4 regions of the Streptomyces sp. NPDC048696 genome follow, and region 1 is predicted to be linked to each of the others. Evidence: riboswitches for the same ligand, from Rfam matches in the RefSeq annotation. Region 1 holds a riboswitch; each other region holds the start of a gene.
What was found. Region 1 has a riboswitch for cyclic di-AMP ahead of ACGFRG_RS05165 (C40 family peptidase). Riboswitches for the same ligand answer to the same signal wherever they lie in the genome.

Region 1 (3,294 bases):
CACGATCCGGTTCGTCACCTGCGACGTGGAGACGGTCTGCATGGGCCAGGCCGCCTCCGCCGCCGCGGTGCTGCTCGCCGCGGGCACGCCCGGCAAGCGGCTCGCGCTGCCGGGCGCGCGGGTGCTGATCCACCAGCCGTCGGTCGAGGAGCCGTTGCGGGGCCAGCCCTCCGACCTGGAGATCTACGCGGCCGAACTCCAGCGCGGGCGCGCGATGTTGACCGAGCTGCTGGCCAGGCACACCGGCCGGTCCGTCGAGCAGGTGAGCGCCGACATCGAGCGGGACACCATCCTGGACGCCCGGGGCGCCGCCGAGTACGGACTGGTGGACCACGTCGTGCCCAGCCGCAAGAACTCCCGTACGGAACTGGGGAGGTAGCGCGCGTGGTGCCCGAACTGCCGCCGCTGCCCGCGCTCACGCGCGCGGAGGGCGAGTTCATCGACGCGTATCTCGACGCCCTGGACCAGTTGGGCCGGATCAACCCGGCCCGGCACGCGGACACCTATGGCGCACTGCGGGCCGCACAGGCGCTCGTGGGGCGGGCGGTGGCGCTGCGGGACGCACTGACGACGATGCATCTGCGGGGCGAGAGTCAGTTGCACTCCGAGACGCTGGCGCGGGCCCTGCGGGTGCTCGACGGGGAGCGGCGATCGGGTCGCGTCACGGTGCCGCCCCCCACCACGGGTTGACGTCCCAGGGGCGCCCGGACGGCACCTTCGTTGGTACGAGTCGGCGTCCCCCGTTCGCACCATCCGATGGTCCGAACGACGTATCAGTTCCCTTGCGCCATATGGGCAGACACTTGGCGGAACCTGCCATTCCGACGCTGGTGCGGGGCTGGTCGGACCCCCTGCCGAAGGCTTCAAAACATCCGCGTCCACCCGAACGGGTCAGTCGTGAGGAGCCTCACAAAACGTCGTTTCGGCTCGGAAATCCGGCACTTCGTGGGTCAAGATCCCTTCCGACGACAAGCCCCCGCCACCGCGGCGGGGCGGTCCGGGCGGACGCCGAGTCCTGCCGCCGTACCCGGATGACTGGTCGACTGAGTGGATCGGCAGGAGTGGAGGACCCGAGCAGTACGGGCCCACCGGGAGACCGGGAGGCCCTTGGGGTGAAGCCGCGCGAGCGGCCGGGCATCTTCGCCAGCCCGAACCCGACAGGTCATCCTTCGCAGGCGGTTTGACGAAGGGTCGCGCATGCCTGCGCAGAATCACGTCCCGTCCCTGCTGACACGTGTCGGTGCGGTCTCCGCGCTCACTCTGGCCGCCGTGGGCGGCACCTTGCTGGCGCCGGGCGCCACGAGTGAGGCGAGCGCCGCGACACTCGCGACGAAGGCGCTCAACGTCGCCGCGTCGAAGAAGGGATCGCCCTACCAGTACGGAGCCAGCGGCCCGTCCCGGTTCGACTGCTCGGGGCTCACCGTCTACTCGTACAAGCAGGCGGGCAAGAAGCTGCCGCGCACCTCGCAGCAGCAGTACAACAGCACACGCCATGTCTCGTCGTCCGCGCGCCAGCGGGGCGACCTGGTGTTCTTCCACTCCGGCTCGAACGTCTACCACGTGGGGATCTACGCCGGCGAGGGGAAGATCTGGCACTCCCCCAAGACCGGATCCGTGGTCCGGCTTGAGAAGATCTGGTCCAACAGCGTCTGGTACGGCCGCGTGCGCTGACGCGGGCTCATACGGGGCGGTGAGCGCGGGCGCCCGCGCTCACCGCCCCCGCCCGGCGGCCGGACGGCCCCGGCGCCGGGTGCTCGGTTCCGGACGGCTCAGCTCTGGACCGGTGCGGTCCACGGCAGAGCGATCCAGACGGTCTTGCCGCCCTCGGGCGTCGGCGTCACCGAAAGACGCCCCCCGCACTCGGCGGCGAGCCAGCGAATGATCACCATGCCCCGCCCGTTGTCCTGCTGGACGGCGGCGGGAAGGCGTTTCGGCCAGCGCGGATGGCTGTCGGTCACCCCGATGTGCAACTGCTCGTCGAACTCAAGGCGCATGTCCACGGTGAATGTGGGCGACTGGCCGAAAGTGTGCTGCACGGCATTGGTCGCGAGTTCGGAGACGATCAGGCGGATCGTATCGGCGGTTTCACCGTCCGAGGCGAGACCCCACTCGGTGAGTACGCCGGCGACATATTTACGGGCGGCGGAGACCGAGGCGGGATCGCTCGGCAGAGTGACGGTTGATTCCTGGTGGTCTGCCATGGCGACGCTGTCCCTTTCCCACCCGGGCCGGTCTGCTTGACTCGCAGCGAGCGGACAAACGCGAGGACGGCCCGGACATGTGCTTCGCGCCAGAGTGCCACTCATCGTGCCGCCGGATGCGCCGATCCACCAGGATATGCATATATCTGTCGCTCAAAGCGGTGAACTCTGCGCCGATGGACCGTATTTGGGCGCCACACTTGCCCATCGCCCGAATCGCCGCCGGGTGGGAGGAGACACGAGATGTGGCACGGTCCCGCGGTACGCCGCCGCAAGCTCGGCGAGGAACTGCGCCGGCTGCGCGTCGCGGCCGCCCTCACCAGCGCCGAGGTCGCCCGGCAACTCGGCTGGCACCAGTCCAAGGTGAGCCGGATCGAGACCGGCCGCAGCGGGGTGAAGCCCGCCGACGTGGCCCGGCTGCTCGAACTGTACGGCGTCGACGACCCCCGGCTGCGGGCCCTGCTCGAAGCGCTCGCGGGCTCGGCCGACGGGCGCGGGGACCAGTGGTGGCAGGCCTATCGTGGGCTGTTGCCGCCGCAGTACCGGGACTTCATCAGCCTGGAGTCGCAGGCGTCGACGGCGCGCACCCTGGAGACGTCGGTGGTGCCGGGGCTGCTCCAGACGCCCGAGTACGCCCGGGCGGTGACCCGGGCCGCGCTGCACGGGCTCGACGCGGCGCGGGTGGACTCACTGGTCCAGGTGCGCCTCGCGCGCCAGGAGGTGCTGCGGGCGGATCCGCCGCTGCGGCTGAGCGCGGTGGTCGACGAGGCGGCGCTGCGCCGCGAGGTGGGCGGGGCGGCCGCGACGCGACGGCAGTTGCGGTATCTCGTGGACATGGCCCAACTGCCCCAGGTCCGGCTCCGGGTGCTGCCTTTCAGCAGCGGTGGCCATATCGGCCTCACCGGGCCTTTCATTATCTTCTCCTTTCCGCACATTTCTGATCTGGACGTGGTTGTTATCGACCACTTGACGAGTAGCCTCTATCTCGAACGGAAAGAAGACCTTGAGGCGTACGGCGCCGCGTTCCACACGGTCGAGGCGCAGGCCCTTTCGTTCAAGGAATCGTTGAATCTCATCGCCGGGCTCGCTGACG
Region 2 (3,294 bases), on a different contig from region 1:
ACTGCTCACCCGCGACACCTTTGTCCCCGCCGAAACCGTCAACTCCCTGGTCGCCGCCTGGCTCCAGTTCATGATCCGCGACTGGTTCAGCCATGGCACCAGCCCCAGCGACCGGCCCTGGACGGTCGACCTGGTCGACGACGACCCATGGCCCGAGCGCCCCATGAAGATCATGCGGACGCCGGACGACCCCACCCGCGACCCGCACGCGCCCGCCGGGACGCCCGACACCCGGGTCAACGTCTTCTCGCACTGGTGGGACGCCTCGCAGATCTACGGGAACAGCGAGGACGAACTGCGCGCTCTGCGCACCGGCGAGAACGGCAAGCTGCACCTGTGGGACGACGAGCGGATGCCGTTCCCCTCCGACCCCTCCAAGGACCCCTCGCGCATCCCGGGCTTCTGGCTCGGACTCGCCCTGATGCACGACCTGTTCACGCGTGAGCACAACGCGATCTGCGACCACCTGCACACCGCGTACCCGGGCTGGGACGACGAGGAGGTCTTCGAGCGGGCCCGGCTGGTCAACGCCGCGCTGATCGCCAAGATCCACACGGTGGAGTGGACCCCGGCGGTCATCAGCCACCCGACCACCGTCACCGCGCTGCGCGCCAACTGGTGGGGCCTGGCGGGGGAGCGGGTGCACGACCTCTTCGGACGGATCAGCAAGTCCGAGGTCATCAGCGGCATCCCGGGCGGCGAGCGGGACCACTACGGCGTTCCGTACGCGCTCACCGAGGAGTTCGTCGCGGTCTACCGGATGCACCCGCTGATCCGCGACGACTGGGAGCTGCGGGCCGCCAACGACAACTCCGTACTGCGCGAGGCCACGTTCCGGGACATCGCGGGCCCCGAGGCGCTGAAGGTGCTCGGCTCGATCCCCACGATCGACCTGCTCTACAGCTTCGGCACGCTCCACCCGGGGCTCGTCACCCTGCACAACTTCCCGAAGTTCCTGCAGGAGTACGAGCGCCCCGACGGCCACCTCCAGGACCTCGCCGCCACCGACATCCTGCGCACCCGCGAACTCGGCGTCCCGCGCTACAACGAATTCCGCCGACTGCTCCGCCTCAAGCCCGCCAAGGAATTCGAGGACCTGACGGACAATCCGGTGTGGGCGAAAGAGATCAAGCGGGTGTACGGGGGAGACATCGAGAAGGTCGACCTGGAGGTCGGCATGTTCGCCGAGAAACTTCCCAAGGGCTTCGCCTTCAGCGACACGGCATTCCGGATCTTCATCCTGATGGCCTCGCGCCGACTGAACAGCGACCGGTTCTTCACCGAGTACTACACCCCCGAGGTGTACTCCAAGGCCGGTCTGGAGTGGATCGACGGCAACAGCATGATCAGCGTGCTGCTGCGCCACTACCCGGAGCTGCGCACCGCGCTCACGGGCAAGAAGAACGCGTTCGCGCCCTGGAACATCGCGGGCCAGGACTGATGGTGGGGCGTACGGGCGCATAGATGCATGGATCGGCTCTTTCGGTCCTTTGGTCCGAATTGGGTGCTATACGGGAAACCCCCTGTTTCCCCGACGGGAATGGGGGGTTGTCCGTGCAGATGTCCGTGAGCAGCGTCACCGTGGTGACGGTCCGTGGCGGTGGGCCGCGCCGGATCCCCCTGCCGCCGGGGCCTGTTGGGATTCCCGGTCGACGCAGGGTGACCGCAATTACCCGATGAATTCCCGGCCGGGAAATCCGATAACGAATTGCCACTTGTCGTGGCCCGCCGGGCTCGTTTACGGTCACCGCAATCCGAGTGGACCGCCGAATCCTGCCACCGCTCGGAATCCGCACCCATCCACGTGTGGCAGGAGCGGGGGACCCAGGTAGACGCCGTCCGGAATTCCGGCACGGCTTGGGGTGAAGCCGACGCACCGCATCGTGGTGCCCGGCCGGGCAGCTCCAGCCCGAACCCGACAGCTCACCTCGCAGGCGCCGGAGAGGAATCCGCCATGCCCGCGAAGGGTAAGCACCGCCGCCCCAAGTCCAGCCCGATATCCCGGGGCATGGTCGCCGCCGGCACCGGCGGCGCCGCGCTCGCCATCCCGCTGCTCGGCGCCACCGGCGCGCACGCGGCGGTGAAGAACGCGGCTGTGGCCGTCGCGCCGCAGCAGGCCGTCCGCGCCGCGTCCGCGTTCGCCGCCGCCCCGGCCGTCGCGCCGCAGGCCGCGCCCACGACGTACCAGGTCAAGTCCGGCGACTGCCTCTCGAAGATCGCCGAGGACCACCGGCTCGACGGCTGGCACAAGCTGTATCAGGACAACCGCTCGGTGGTCGGTGACGACCCCGCGCTGATCCGGCCCGGGATGAAGCTGACCATCGGGGCGAAGTCCCATGCCACGGCCTCGCACACGTCGACCACGGCCTCGCACACGTCGACCGCGACCTCTCACGCGTCCGATCGGGCCCCGGCCGCCACCACCGCTTCCGCCACCACCTCCTCGGCCGCCAAGGCGAGCCAGGGCTCCGCCTCCGGCTTCCGCGCCCCGCTGGACAGCGTGAGCATCGGCACCCCGTACCGCATGGCCGGATCGATGTGGGCCAGCGGCTACCACACCGGCGTCGACTTCGAGGCGCAGACCGGCACCACGGTGAAGGCCGTCGGCGCGGGCACGGTCGTCACGGCCGGGTGGGGCGGCGCGTACGGCAACCAGGTCGTCATCCGGCACGCCGACGGCATGTACTCCCAGTACGCCCACCTCTCGCAGCTCTCCGTCTCGGCCGGGCAGACCGTGACCGAGGGCCAGCAGATCGGCCTCTCCGGCGCGACCGGCAACGTCACCGGTCCGCATCTGCACTTCGAGATCCGGACGACCCCGGACTACGGCTCGGACGTCGACCCGCTCGCGTATCTGCGCCAGCAGGGCGCAAGTCTCTGACGGTCCGTGGTGCGGATCGGCGCGGCCCGGTACACGCATGCGTGTACCGGGCCGCGCCGTGCGTGGCGTATTCCCGATGGGGGCCAACTGACCGGGTGGTCTATATCACCCCCCGTCAACCCCTCCTTACGGTCGCGTAGGTCACATCCGTAAGGGAAAGATATGGTCCCGTGGCAGACGATTCGAGATCATTCAACAGCGGTACGTTCGGGTCGTACACGGCGATCGGCGACAGCTTCACGGAAGGCGTCGGCGATCCCGGCCCGGACGGGGCGTTCGTCGGCTGGGCGGACAGGTTCGCCGTGCTACTGGCTGATCAGCGACCGGAGGGGGCCTTTCGCTATGCCAATCTCGCGGTCCGGGGCAGGCTTCTCGACCAGATCGTCGAGGAGCAGGTGCCGCGGGCCAAGGAG
Region 3 (3,294 bases), on a different contig from region 1:
CCCGCCAGGCTCCTGCCCTCGTCGTCGCGGCAGGGGTGACGGGCTCCGCCCTCGCCCTCCCGCTCTTCGCGGCGAGCGGCGCGAACGCGGCCTCGGCGACCACCTGGGACCGGGTCGCCGAATGCGAGAGCGGTGGCGCCTGGAGCGCCGACTTCGGCAACGGCCTGTACGGCGGGCTCCAGCTCTCGCAGGAGACGTGGGAGACCTACGGCGGCACGTCGTACGCCGAGCGCCCCGACATGGCCAGCCGCGCGCAGCAGATCGCGGTCGGCGAGAAGGTGCTCGCGGCCAAGGGCCCGAAGGCGTTCACCAGCTGCACCGAGGTCTCCGGGCTCACCAGCGGCGGCGGCACCCCGGCCGTCGACCCGGGCACCACCGCGTCGGCGGCGCCCACGTCCCCCTCCGCCGACGTGCCGTCCGCGCCCGCCAAGACGACTCCGGCGCCCGCCACGCCCTCCGGCTCCGCCTCCACGGCGCCCAAGCCGTCCACGACCCCGTCGACGGGCAAGGACGGCAAGAGCGGCAAGGACGGCAAGACGGGCTCGACGCCGTCGGCGCCCGACAAGACGGCCCCGGCGCCCAGCACGTCCTCCGGCGGCAAGCACCGCGGCACCCCCGACCCGGCCGAGACCGGCGCGCCCGCGACCGCCGGCCCGGGCGGCACCGACGACACCCACGCATCGCAGCCCCGCGCCTCGCGAGGTGACGTCGACTCACGTACGGCGGGCGACGCCACGGCCGCGAACGGCGACTACACCGTCCGCCCCGGCGACAACCTGTGGGACATCTCGCGCTCGCACAAGGTCGAGGGCGGCTGGTCGGCGCTCTACAAGGCGAACGAGAAGACGATCGGCTCCGACCCGGACCTCATCCTGCCCGGCCAGAGCCTTGACCTGAACCTGGCAAAGCCGGACAACCCGGCCATCACCCACGGGTAGTTCAGGGGCGTATGTCCACTTCTGCGCAAGTGAGACATGAGTCTCTTTCCGTCAACTGGCGTGTCCCGTACGTCCGGTACGTGCGGGACGCCCCCGACCTGCGGAAACAGTGGTTACGGGAGGATCGCTACGGGCGTTTTCTCCCCGATGTGCCCCTTTGAACATCAGGGGTTGGTGTGTTTACGGTCGGAGCGCTCGTCACCACGAGCCCCTGCGACCGAAAACGCCGAATCCTGCCGTCGGTCGCCGGGAACAGCCGACGCTTGACGCGCCGTAGGCAGGAGCGGGGGACCCAAGGTAAGTGCCGGGCCCGGCCGTTGAGGGACGTACGCCAGACGGCGCGACGTACGAGACGGCCACGGACCGGCTTGGGGTGAAGCCGCGCGCCAGTACGCGCGGCCGGGCAGCTCACGCCCGAACCCGACAGCTCACCTCGCAGGCGTCGGTGAGGAGACACTCCATGCTGCTTTCCGGCAAGGGCAAGCACCGCCGCCCCAGCAAGGCCACCCGTATCGCCACGCTCGCCGGTGTCACCGGCGCCGCCGTCGCCGCCCCGCTGATGGCGACCGGCTCGGCCTCCGCCGCCTCCGTCGCCACCTGGGACGCGGTCGCCCAGTGCGAGTCCGGCGGCAACTGGTCCACCAACACCGGCAACGGCTACTACGGCGGCCTGCAGTTCTCGCAGTCGTCCTGGGCGGCCGCCGGCGGCACCCAGTACGCCTCGCGCGCCGACCTGGCCACCAAGGGCCAGCAGATAGCCACCGCCGAGAAGCTGCTCGCGATGCAGGGCCCGGGTGCCTGGTCCTGCGCGGGCGCGGGCAACCTGACGTCCGGCGGCGCGTCCCCGAACGTCGACACCTCGGGCTCGCACTCCTCCTCGTCCTCGAAGCCGGCCGCGCCGAAGAAGGCCGCGCCCAAGGCCGCCCCGGCCCCGCAGCGCGAGTCGGCCCCCGCCTCCCGCGGCGAGTCCCGCCCGGCGCCGGTCCAGACCGGCGACGGCGAGTACAAGGTGAAGTCCGGCGACACCCTCGGCTCCATCGCCGCCGCGCACGGCGTCAAGGGCGGCTGGCAGAAGCTGTTCGAGCTGAACAAGGACGTCGTCAAGGACGCGAACCTGATCTACCCGGGCCAGCAGCTGCACCTGGCGTAAGCGGTCGCCCGCGCCCCTGGGGAGGGCCCGAAGGGCCCACCAAGGGGCGCGGGGCTGTGACATTGTGCGGCTCCGCCGCGTGGGCGCGACCAGCCACAACGGACCCGCACCGAACGCGCAGCGAACCGCCCCGCACCGAAGGTGCAGCGAACCCGCTCAGCTGAAAGCTGAACCGGGGCTGCGGGGCGAGCCCCGCACAAAACCCCGCCCCCGCGCGCATCCCCCGTCGCGCGGGGGCGGGGCTTTGTTCCGTTCAGAAACATTTCGCCCCCCGTTTCGTCCCACGGGCCGGTCGGTCGGCTGGCCGATGGCCGGGAGGCGGCTAGGCTCAGGGGTGCCGGACCACGCGGCCCGGTCGTATTCGCGTCACATCCCAGAAGGAGATGCTCGTGCCGTCCATCGACGTCGTCGTAGCCCGGGAAATCCTGGACTCCCGAGGCAACCCCACGGTCGAGGTCGAGGTCGGCCTCGACGACGGCAGCACCGGCCGTGCCGCCGTCCCCTCGGGTGCCTCCACCGGTGCCTTCGAGGCCATCGAACTGCGTGACGGTGACCCCAACCGTTACCAGGGCAAGGGCGTCGAGAAGGCCGTCCTCGCCGTGATCGAGCAGATCGGCCCGGAGCTCGTCGGCTACGACGCCACCGAGCAGCGCCTGATCGACCAGGCGATGTTCGACCTGGACGCCACGGACAACAAGGGCTCGCTGGGCGCCAACGCCATCCTCGGCGTCTCGCTCGCCGTCGCGCACGCCGCCTCCGAGGCCAGCGACCTGCCGCTGTTCCGCTACCTCGGTGGCCCGAACGCGCACCTGCTGCCGGTCCCGATGATGAACATCCTCAACGGTGGGTCGCACGCCGACTCCAACGTCGACATCCAGGAGTTCATGATCGCCCCGATCGGCGCGGAGTCCTTCTCCGAGGCCCTTCGCTGGGGTGCCGAGGTCTACCACACCCTCAAGAAGGTCCTGAAGAACAAGGGCCTCTCCACGGGTCTGGGCGACGAGGGCGGCTTCGCCCCGAACCTGGAGTCCAACCGCGCCGCCCTGGACCTCATCCTTGAGGCCATCAAGGAGGCCGGTTACGTCCCGGGCAAGGACATCGCGCTGGCGCTCGACGTCGCCGCGTCCGAGTTCTACAAGGACGGCAAGTACGAGTTCGAGGGCAAGTCCCGCTCGGCCGCCGAGATGACCGAGTACTACGAGGAGC
Region 4 (3,294 bases), on a different contig from region 1:
GTCATGACGAGCCCACGCAGCAGAAGAGCCGAGTTGTTCATCGACGCCGAGCGGGATCGGCGGTTCAGCAGCAGTGCCACCGTCGACGAGCGGACCATGCTCGCCGACTTCCTGGCCGCTCAGCGCACGACACTGGAGTTGAAGTGCGCCGGTCTGGAAGCGGAGTTGTCCCGGCGTTCGGTGGCGCCCTCCACGCTGTCGCTGCTTGGCCTGGTGCGCCATCTCGCCGATGTGGAGCGCCGCTGGTTCCGGCAGGTCCTGGCCGGGCAGGACGCGCCGTCCCGGTTCGCCTCGGCGGCGAACCCCGACGGGGACTTCGACGACGCGGTGGCCGATCCCGCCGTCGTCGCACAGGCGTGGGAGGCGTGGCGTGCCGAGGTGGCGTTCGCCGAGAAGTTCGTCGCCGAGGCGCCGGATCTCGATGTCGTGGGCGAGGACACGTGGCGCGGCACGGTGTCGCTGCGCTGGGTCGTCATCCACATGATCGAGGAGTACGCCCGCCACAACGGCCACGCCGATCTGCTCCGCGAGCGGATCGACGGAGCGCGCGGCCTGTGACACGGGCGTGGCCTTTGACGCGGGCGTGGGGGCTGTGGCCGGGGCGGATGGCGTCGCCGCCGGATTCCGCGGTTGCACAGTAAGGAGTCCTGACGCCGTTGCTCGTGTCATATGTTGTTGATCAACGGGCCGATACCCCGAGGCACTTGGGACGTGCTTGAGCGGGGCCTGGGCCGAGGCCCGGCCACGGGGGCCTGTGCGACGACCATGACGAAAGGCGCACTTGATGACTGTCACTGCCGCAGAGAGCTTCGAGGCCGTGTACAAGGGCGAGGGGGCGTTCGCGCTGCCGCCGTGGGACATCGGCGAGCCGCAGCCCGAGTTCGTACGCCTCGTCGAGGCCGGGGACGTCAAGGGGCGGGTGCTCGACGCGGGGTGCGGGACCGGCAGCCTGGCCCTGTACCTGGCGCGCCAGGACCTCGACGTGGTCGCGCTCGACTTCTCGCCGACGGCCGTCGAGTCGGGCCGCCGCAAGGCGGCCGACCAGGGCGTGAGCGTCGAGTTCGGCGTGGCGGACCTGTCGGCCGTGGACGGTTACGAGGCCGAGTTCGACACGATGCTGGACTGCGCCCTGCTGCACGCGCTGGAGGAGCCGGAGCGCGGGCGCTACATCCGTGAGCTCTACCGGATGGCGCGGCCGGGCGGCGTCGCGCACATCCTCACGTTCTCCGAGCGGGTCCCCGACTTCGTCGAGGTCGTCAAGGGCATCGGCCCCCACCGGGCCACCAAGGACGAGCTGTACGGCGAGTTCACGGCGGCGGGCTGGGAGGTGCAGTCGATCGAGCCGGGCACCATCGTCGGGCAGATCGCGGTCACGGAGATGGCCTCCGAGCTGGGCGCCGAGGTCACCACCCGGATCGACCTGCCCTCCTGGCTGCTGAAGGCCCGGCGCCCGCTGTAGCCGCAGAATGTCCGAAATGATCCCGCAAGGACATTTTCTTGCTTATTTCGCCAATGGTGCCGGTGTAGGTGATTGCGTAAATTAGGCGTCATTTACGCATCGGCGGCCGGAATGGCAAATGTGGCCCGGCGGAGTGAAGTGGGTCACGTGGTCGGTCGCAGCCCCAAGGGCTGCGGCCGACCAATGTCCGTTATGGCAAAGCGAGTTGAGGATTTCGGCCGACCGCGTGCCGGGTTCCCGTCTTCCGGTGGATCTTTCTCTGATATGGCGCGGTGAATTCGGTCCTTGTTTCGCCCGGGCCTATTCGCTTACGGTCACGGCTAAATCCGGATGGACCGCCGAATCCTGCCGCCGTCCGGAACCTCCCACACACACGAATGGCAGGAGCGGGGGACCCAGGTAAGCCGCCGATCCGGATTCCGGAACGGCTCGGGGTGCAGCCGCGTGCGCCGCGGCCGGGCAACTCCTGCCCGAACCCGACAGCTCACCTCGCAGGCGAAGGAGAGGAATTCGCCATGGCCGCAAAGGGTAAGCACCGCCGACCCAAGTCCAACTCCCTTACCCGTGGCCTCGCCGCCGCAGGTACGGGGGGCGCCGCGCTCGTCATTCCGGTGATGGGTGCGACCACCGCCGGTGCCGCACCCGCCGTCGCGCACTCCGCGACCACGGCCAGGGCGACGGTCGTCGCGGCCGCCAAGCCGACCGTGAAGACCGCCGTGAACACCGCCCCCACCAGCTACGCGGTCGTCGCCGGTGACTCGCTCGCCAAGATCGCCCACGACCTCGACGTGACCGGCGGCTGGCAGGCGCTCTACCAGGACAACCGGCAGGCCATCGGCGCCGACCCGACCATGATCCACCCCGGTCTGACACTGACGCTCGGCAAGCAGGCGAAGGCCCAGACGTCGGCCACCACCGCCGACCGTACGGCCACCACCGCCCGCGCCGACCGCTCCGCGCGCTCGACCACCCTCACCCAGGCCACGCCCGCCGTCGCCAAGACGACCACGTACGCGAACAACCTCGACGGATGGATCCGGCAGTCGCTGGACATCATGGCCCAGCACGGTATTCCCGGCAGCTATGACGGCATCTACCGCAACGTCATGCGGGAGTCCTCGGGCAACCCGCTGGCCATCAACAACTGGGACTCCAACGCCGCCGCCGGAATCCCCTCCAAGGGCCTGCTCCAGGTCATCGACCCCACGTTCCAGGCGTACCACGTGTCCGGCACCTCGACGGACAGCTACGACCCCGTCGCCAACATCACCGCCGCGTGCAACTACGCGGCCAGGATGTACGGGTCGATCGACAACGTGAACGGCGCCTACTGACCGGATCCCCGGTCGAGGGCGTCGCCTTCCGCACCGCCACGGTCGCCTCGGCGCCCGGTCCGGCGATACCCCCGGGGGTACGCTGGCCCGGACGTGCAGCGAGGAGGGACCCACGCCCATGGCCAGGACCGTCGACGAGGAAGCCACCGCCGCCGTACTGAACCGGCTGCGCCGTGCCCAGGGCCAGCTGGCCGGTGTCATCGCGATGACCGAGGCCGAACTCGAACGCCTCTTCCTCGCCCTCGCCTGACGGGTGAGTGCGGCGGGCAGCCCGCCGCACTCACCCGCGCGATCCACTTCGGCAAAGCCCCGGTGACGGGTCGGTTACGGAGAGCCAGGGGGCGGCATGACGGCGTCGTCAGCTGATGGGGTCAGCGGGTCGCTGTATGAGAAGGCGAGCGATCTGCACCGGCGGGGCAGGCCGGAAGAGGCGATACCGCTCCTGCGGGAGTTGCTGGGAGAGCTCTCGGAGGACGTCGGCGGACGTTACGCGCTGGGGGT

Region 2: another riboswitch for cyclic di-AMP. It lies ahead of ACGFRG_RS23105 (peptidoglycan DD-metalloendopeptidase family protein); the one in region 1 lies ahead of ACGFRG_RS05165 (C40 family peptidase).
Region 3: another riboswitch for cyclic di-AMP. It lies ahead of ACGFRG_RS33160 (transglycosylase family protein); the one in region 1 lies ahead of ACGFRG_RS05165 (C40 family peptidase).
Region 4: another riboswitch for cyclic di-AMP. It lies ahead of ACGFRG_RS18255 (LysM peptidoglycan-binding domain-containing protein); the one in region 1 lies ahead of ACGFRG_RS05165 (C40 family peptidase).

The regions. Positions count from the first base shown of each region.
Region 1 is NZ_JBICVJ010000002.1:465,217-468,510, forward strand. It holds gene ACGFRG_RS05155 (ATP-dependent Clp protease proteolytic subunit) at 1-379, shown strand, start outside; gene ACGFRG_RS05160 (hypothetical protein) at 385-690, shown strand; cyclic di-AMP (ydaO/yuaA leader) riboswitch at 1,010-1,194, shown strand; gene ACGFRG_RS05165 (C40 family peptidase) at 1,198-1,671, shown strand; gene ACGFRG_RS05170 (ATP-binding protein) at 1,770-2,201, opposite strand; gene ACGFRG_RS05175 (helix-turn-helix domain-containing protein) at 2,445-3,294, shown strand, end outside.
Region 2 is NZ_JBICVJ010000010.1:324,573-327,866, reverse strand. It holds gene ACGFRG_RS23110 (peroxidase family protein) at 1-1,441, shown strand, start outside; cyclic di-AMP (ydaO/yuaA leader) riboswitch at 1,755-1,950, shown strand; gene ACGFRG_RS23105 (peptidoglycan DD-metalloendopeptidase family protein) at 1,955-2,881, shown strand; gene ACGFRG_RS23100 (SGNH/GDSL hydrolase family protein) at 3,052-3,294, shown strand, end outside.
Region 3 is NZ_JBICVJ010000023.1:52,789-56,082, forward strand. It holds gene ACGFRG_RS33155 (transglycosylase family protein) at 36-938, shown strand; cyclic di-AMP (ydaO/yuaA leader) riboswitch at 1,198-1,395, shown strand; gene ACGFRG_RS33160 (transglycosylase family protein) at 1,399-2,088, shown strand; gene eno (phosphopyruvate hydratase) at 2,472-3,294, shown strand, end outside.
Region 4 is NZ_JBICVJ010000008.1:30,898-34,191, forward strand. It holds gene ACGFRG_RS18245 (DinB family protein) at 4-558, shown strand; gene ACGFRG_RS18250 (class I SAM-dependent methyltransferase) at 785-1,459, shown strand; cyclic di-AMP (ydaO/yuaA leader) riboswitch at 1,786-1,970, shown strand; gene ACGFRG_RS18255 (LysM peptidoglycan-binding domain-containing protein) at 1,975-2,793, shown strand; partial or broken gene ACGFRG_RS18260 (metal-sensing transcriptional repressor) at 2,912-3,010, shown strand; partial or broken gene ACGFRG_RS18265 (hypothetical protein) at 3,140-3,268, shown strand.